2 regions of the Collinsella sp. AM28-11LB genome follow, and region 2 is predicted to be linked to the other one. Evidence: riboswitches for the same ligand, from Rfam matches in the RefSeq annotation. Region 2 holds a riboswitch; the other holds the start of a gene.
What was found. Region 2 has a riboswitch for thiamine pyrophosphate ahead of thiM (hydroxyethylthiazole kinase). Riboswitches for the same ligand answer to the same signal wherever they lie in the genome.
Positions count from the first base shown of each region.

Region 1 (3,404 bases), on a different contig from region 2:
GGCCGAGTATGGCATGAACGTCATCGACTCCGGCGTTGCCGTCCTGTCCATGCACGCCCTGTGGGAGGTCGCCAACAAGGCCGATATCTACGAGGCCTATCGCGGCTACAAGGCCTTCATCGAGCGCGCCTAACCAGCCCTTCATCAGTTGCGGTGAAATACGGACTAAACTGGCCCATAAACGGCCCAAACAGACCGTATTCCACCGCAACTTCCTTTTTGGCAGAGGAGAGTCCATGCTGCAGGTCATCATTTCGCCCGCCAAGCAGATGCGCGCGGCCCAAGATGCTTTTGAAGTCCTGGGCATTCCACCTTTTGCGCACGAGACGGCTCGCCTCCACCGCGCACTGCTAGATATCGAACGAAATGAAGGCAGCGGCGGCCTGCAAGCGCTATGGAACGTGAGTGACAAACTGCTGGGGCCTTGCCTCAACACCCTGCATGAGTTCGGGCCCATCCTGAAAAACGGCAATCTCGACAATCCCGAACTCGCCCGTCACCTCTCCCCTGCCGTCATGTCCTATCACGGCATTCAATACCAGAGCATGGCGCCCGAGGTGATGGATTCCGCGCAGCTCGCATGGCTACAAGACCATCTATGGATCCTCTCCGGCCTCTACGGGTGCGTTCGTCCCTTTCATGCCGTCGAACCGTATCGGCTGGAGATGGGCGCGAAGCTCGCCGTTGACGATGCCCGAGACCTCTACGCGTTTTGGAGCGACAAGCTCGCGCGGGCTATCGCCCCGGCGGACTCAAACACCACGATCGTCAACCTCGCCAGCGTAGAGTATGCCAAAGCCGTTCTGCCCCACCTCGCGGGCGACGCCACGGCCGTCACATGCCTCTTTGGCGAGGGTATCCGCAACGGGAAGCCCATCCAACGGTCGACCGCCAGCAAAAAGGCGCGCGGCTCCATGGTGCGGTGGATGGCAGAAAACAAGCTCGAGGATGTAAGCGGGCTCACCGCGTTCGACGTTGGTTATCGTCACTTTCCCGAACTTTCAAATAAAAACACTTTGGTCTTCCTGAACGAACAGGCCTTGTAGGACCACCGCTACTTTGAATGTGCTACCTAGGCACGGCGTCTATTCCGCCAAGCCGTCGGCTTTGGCAATTTCATTTGTCAAGCCGTCCTGATAGGTAATCTTGACGTGCTCCACCTCGGACACTTTGACGCCCGACGGGGGCTCCAGGCGCCATTCCGTCAGCGCGATATCCATCGTCGTGGGAACGTCTCCTTGATTTTTGAGCTTCACCGTCAGCGTTTTGAGCGCCGCATCAAACGTCACGCGTTCGATTTCTTCACCTGGAATGGACCCACCACTCAGCTGCAACTGCACAAACTCATCGCGCGGGTACCAATAATCGCCCGGAACGGCGAGCGTATTGGCATTACCGCCAGTACTCCTCACCGTCATAATCGGTAGGCTATCATCAACCTCGAACTCCCAGCCAGCGCCGCCGCGACCGCCAAACGTCCAAATACAAAAGGCAATCACCAGCACGGCAAGCACCGCAAAACCAATCGCGACAAGGCCATGGTGCGCACGGCTTTCCTCGGCCGATACATCCCATTGCGTCTCTCGATATAGATGCTTGTCTTCCATGTTCGCCTCCCCGCAAGCACGCTCGTTGGCCCAATCGTACCCATTCAGGCTATACTTGAGCCCATGACATAACGGGGAGCTTGCAGGACAAGACGGCAGGCTGAGATTGGGCGCGCCCGCCCTGACCCGCAAACCTGATATGGGTAATGCCAACGAAGGGAGCCGTGCCAATGAGCACACAGACCGAGCCCAAGCTCGTCACGCAAATCGACTTCGCCCGCGCCGGGCAAATCACGCCGCAGATGAAAGAAGTCGCCGAGCGCGAGCATCGCGACCCCGAGTACATCCGCGAGCGCGTGGCCGACGGCCGCATCGCCATCCCCGCCAACATCGTGCATATCAAAAAAGGCATGCGCGCCTTTGGCGTCGGTGAGGGCCTGTCCACCAAGGTCAACGTCAACCTGGGCATCTCGGGCGATAAGGCCGATGCCGCCGAGGAGTGGAAGAAGGTCAAGATCGCCGAGGACTTTGGCGCCGACGCCATCATGGACCTCTCCAACTCGGGCAAGACGCGCCAGTTCCGCCAGCAGCTCATCGACGAGACGCCGCTCATGGTGGGCACGGTGCCGATGTACGATGCCATCGGCTACATGGAAAAGCCGCTGGTCAAGCTGACCAAGGACGATCTGCTCGAGGTCGTGCGCGCGCATGCCGAGGACGGCGTGGACTTTATGACCATCCACTGCGGCATCAACAAGTCGGTCATCAAGACCTTTAAGGAGACTGGCCGCCTCATGAACATCGTCAGCCGCGGCGGCTCGCTGCTGTTTGGTTGGATGGAGGTCACCGGTAACGAGAACCCCTTCTACGAGTTCTACGACGAGGTGCTCGAGATCTGCCACGAGTACGACGTGACGATTTCGCTCGGCGACTCCTGCCGCCCGGGCTGTCTCTACGACTCCAACGACGCAACCGAGACCGCCGAGATGATCGAGCTGGGCAAGCTGTGCAAGCGCGCCTGGGCCGCCGGCGTCCAGGTCATGGTCGAGGGTCCGGGTCACATGGCGCTCGACGAGATCGCCGCCAACATGAAGCTGCAGAAGCGCCTGTGCCACAACGCCCCGTTCTATGTGCTGGGGCCGCTGGTGACCGATATCGGCGTGGGCTACGACCACATCACCGCCGCCATTGGTGGCGCCATCTCCGCGAGCTCGGGTGCCGACTTTTTGTGCTACGTGACGCCGGCCGAGCACCTGTGCCTGCCCAACGCTCAGGATGTGCTCGATGGCCTCATGGCCACCAAGATTGCCGCACACGCCGCCGACATCGCCAAGAAGGTACCGCACGCCCGTGACATGGACGACAGGATGGGTCAGGCACGCCGCAAGCTCGACTGGGACGCCATGTGGAAGTGCGCCCTCGACCCGGTCACCGGCAAGAAGCGCTACGAGGAATCCCCCGCCGCCACCGAGGGCACCTGCACCATGTGCGGCAAGATGTGCGCCGTTCGCACTGTCAACAAGGTGTTCGAAGGCACGACGATCGACCTCGGCATGGAGGACTAACTCGTCGCCACGATTGCTTTTGGAAGCACCGCGACGTCGACCGTTGTTGACGTGTGAACATTTGCTTACATTTGCGTAAAGATTGCATCGCCCGCCCGGGTTCGACATAGAGTCGGCCCGGGCATCTTTATAATGCTGGCTTAAAGACCCATTTGATTCCGACCGAACAAGGGAGCGAACATGGATCGCAGCAAGGTACCTGCCGTCCTGTCCATCGCAGGATCCGATTCCAGCGGTGGCGCCGGCATTCAAGCCGACATCAAGACCATTACGGCGCACCGTCTGTATGCCG
Region 1 covers NZ_QSKJ01000012.1:12,480-15,883, forward strand. The annotation lists gene DW732_RS08585 (aminopeptidase) at 1-133, shown strand, start outside; gene DW732_RS08590 (YaaA family protein) at 237-1,046, shown strand; gene DW732_RS08595 (hypothetical protein) at 1,086-1,607, opposite strand; TPP riboswitch at 1,670-1,786, shown strand; gene thiC (phosphomethylpyrimidine synthase ThiC) at 1,778-3,112, shown strand; gene thiD (bifunctional hydroxymethylpyrimidine kinase/phosphomethylpyrimidine kinase) at 3,293-3,404, shown strand, end outside.
Region 1: linked by a shared signal. The riboswitch ahead of thiC (phosphomethylpyrimidine synthase ThiC) and the one ahead of thiM (hydroxyethylthiazole kinase) in region 2 are both predicted to bind thiamine pyrophosphate.

Region 2 (3,404 bases):
CGAGTTGTAGCTGCCCTGCTCGTAGGATAGGAACGGGTAGTCTTCCAGATCCTCGAGCGTCACGCTGGAGCGGTCCGCCAGCGGATGGTCGGCACAGACGAAGATATGAGGCGCGGCACAGAAGAGCCCTTCGAACACGAGCTCGTTGGCCGCCAGCATGCGCTCGATGACCTCGCGGTTGTGCTCGGACAGATATAGGATGCCCAGTTCGCTTTTCATATGCGCGACGTCCTCGATAATCTCGTGAGTCTGCTCCTCGCGCAGGGTAAAGTCGTAGCGCGCGGCATCGAACTCACGGATCACATCGACAAACGCGTTGACGGCAAAGGAGTAATGCTGGCAGCTCACGCTAAAATGCGGCACCTGCTCGGATGCTCCTTTGTACTTACCCTCGAGCAGATCAGCCTGATCGAGCACCTGGCGCGCATAGCCCAAGAAGGTCTCGCCCTCCTCGGACACAATGACGCCCTTGTTGGTGCGCTCAAAGATATGCACGCCCATCTCGTTTTCGAGATCGCGAATCGACGCGGTAATCGAAGGCTGCGACACATAGAGGCGACGCGAGGCCTCGGTGATGCTGCCACATTCGGCAACCTTTACAACGTACCTGAGCTGCTGAAGCTTCATGGCTTTCTCCCTAGACGTTCGCGATGCCGAAGTCTGCCGCGTTCATCTGACGCATAAATGACGGCATCTCACCCGTCGCGGCGCAGGCGGCAATCTGATGCAGCGCTGCGGCAACCGCATCATCTGCCGCAGCGCCGATATGCCAGCGTGCGGCAGCCGTGACGGCCTCGTTGGCATTGGCGACCGCAACGGAGTTGGGAACGGCATCGATCATGGGCAGGTCGTTATCGGAATCGCCAAATACGGCCACCTCGTCGGGCGTTAGGCCCAAAGCGCGCGCCAGCTCCAGCGCAGCGCAGCCCTTGTCCCAACCAGCCGGAAGGATGTCGAACAGGCGCACACGGTTGTTGGGAAACACAAGCGAGAGCTCCGGCACCTCGGCGGCAACGTGCTCGCGTAGCTCCGCGAGTTCCTCACGCGAACGGGCGCTCCAGATATTCGCCTTGAACACCGGCGCATCATCGACGACAGGGCGGCACGGGGCCTCTTCGCCCTTGAGCCACGCATTGCCGCCCGATTCCATAGCGCGGCGCACACGCTCGGCATCACGTGTCACGCAATAGGCATCGTTATCCCAAAAGCCATCACCCAAGCTGTATACCTTCAGATAGGTATCGTCGGTTTCTTCTTCCAGATAGGCGGCCAAGCGCATAAGCGCATCGTTATCGGTCGCACGCGAGGCGACCACTTCGCCATCGACAAACATGACCTGGCCGTTGCAGAATGCACCGGTCGAAAAACACTCGGAATGATTTTTAAACATCCAGCCCATCGCAGACGGTTGGCGACCCGAAACCGGACCAAAGTGCAGACCCGCCGCCTGCATGGCATGAATGCCCTCGATGGCATAGTCGCTGGCGCCGTCATGCCCGGCCGGAATCAGCGTATCGTCCATATCGGTCAGCACGAGTTTGATCATAAGGTCCCCCAGTCGTTTTCATCCTAACCATTGTACCGATGCGCTAGTATAGGGAACAACAGATTCGATGCGGGAGTGCCGGCGGTGCAAACCACAAGGCTGAGAGGGCATGGGGCCCAATCCTTTGAACCTGTCAGTTAATGCTGGCGTAGGGAGCATGCCGCCTTTTTAGGGGCGCTGTCTATGCACAGCGCCCCTTTTCTATGCCAAGGAGGCATGTGCAGTGATCGATTCGGAACAGCTTAAGCAAAACGTGGTCAAGGCCGTGGAGGAGATTCGTGCCACCAATCCCATGGCCGGCTCCATCACCAACACGGTAACGATTGACTTTGTCGCCAACGCGCAGCTCGCCGTGGGCGGTTCGGCCGCCATGGTCTATCTGCCCGACGAGGGCGAGGCACTCGTTGCCGGCGGCGGCGCCATCTATCTGAACATGGGCACGCTCTTCCCCATCTACGAGCAGACGATTCCCCGCGCGGCCAAGGCGGCACATGACGCCGGCAAGCCCTGGGTGCTCGATCCGGTGGGCCTGGGCATCGGCAGCCTGCGCACCCAACTGGTAAACGAACTCAAGCAGTACAAGCCCGCCATCGTGCGCGGCAATGCCTCCGAGATTATCGCGCTCGCCGGTCTGTGGGGCCTTGAGGGCGAAGCGGCCGATCTGAGCCGCGTGCGTGGCGTCGATACCACCGACACGGTAGACGCCGCCCGTGATGCCGCCGTGGCGCTCGCCCGCTACACCGGCGGCGCCGTAGTGGTCTCGGGCGAAGTCGACCTGATTACCGACGGCACGACCGTTGCCAAGTCCCACGGCGGCAGCCCACTCATGTCCAAGATCACCGGCTGCGGCTGTTCGCAGGGCGGCGTGCTGGCCGTGTACGCCTGCGCCACCGACCCGTTTACGGCGGCCATCTGCGGCACCGCCGTCTACAACGTTGCCGGCACGCGTGCCGCCGCCGTCGCCGATGCCCCGGCAAGCTTTAAGGTCGCCTTTATCGACGAGCTCTACCTCGCAACCGCCCAGGACATTGCCGATAACCAACTCGAGCTCGAGGAGGCATAAGCCATGTCCAAGCCCGCAACCAATGCCGGCATGAACACACTCGTCGCTGTGGCCATCGCCCCGTGCGGCACCGGCGACGAGCTATCTGCCGAAGTCGCCGAGGTCGTACACGTCATTCGCGAGAGCGGCCTTCCCAACCGCACCACCTCGATGTTCACCGAGATCGAGGGCGACTGGGACGAGGTCATGCAGGTCGTGCGCGACGCGACCTTCGTGTTGGCGAGCAAGGGCATCCGCACCGAAGTCGTGCTCAAAGCCGATATTCGACCCGGATTTACCGACACCATGACCGGCAAACTCGAGCGCATGGAAGCGCAGATCAAAAAGCAGGAGGAAGCACGATGAGCATCCGCGACAACCTTGATATCTCGGCCTACCTGGTACTCGGCCCCGAAAACACCCTCGGACGCCCCGTGAGCGATGTGGTGACCCAGGCGCTCGATGCCGGCTTTACCTGCATCCAGGTGCGCTCCAAGGTGGCAAGTGCCCGCGAGATCATCGCACTGACGGGCGATGCCGCACAGGCCATCGCTCAGGCCGGCAAAACCGGACAGGTCGCTCTGCTGATCGATGACCGTCTTGACTGCGTACTCGCCGCACGCGAGCAGGGCATCGCTGTCGACGGCGTGCATGTTGGCCAGAGCGACATCCCCGTCGAGGTCTGCCGCAAACTTTTGGGCCCAGATGCCATCGTGGGCCTTTCGGCCCGCTGCGAGGAGATGCTCGAGTACGTCAAGACCGCCGACATGAGCCTGGTCGATTACCTGGGCGTAGGCCCGCTCCACGAGACCGAGA
Region 2 covers NZ_QSKJ01000007.1:68,022-71,425, reverse strand. The annotation lists gene DW732_RS06290 (LysR family transcriptional regulator) at 1-627, opposite strand, end outside; gene DW732_RS06285 (HAD-IIB family hydrolase) at 638-1,546, opposite strand; TPP riboswitch at 1,608-1,718, shown strand; gene thiM (hydroxyethylthiazole kinase) at 1,770-2,609, shown strand; gene DW732_RS06275 (thiamine-binding protein) at 2,613-2,954, shown strand; gene DW732_RS06270 (thiamine phosphate synthase) at 2,951-3,404, shown strand, end outside.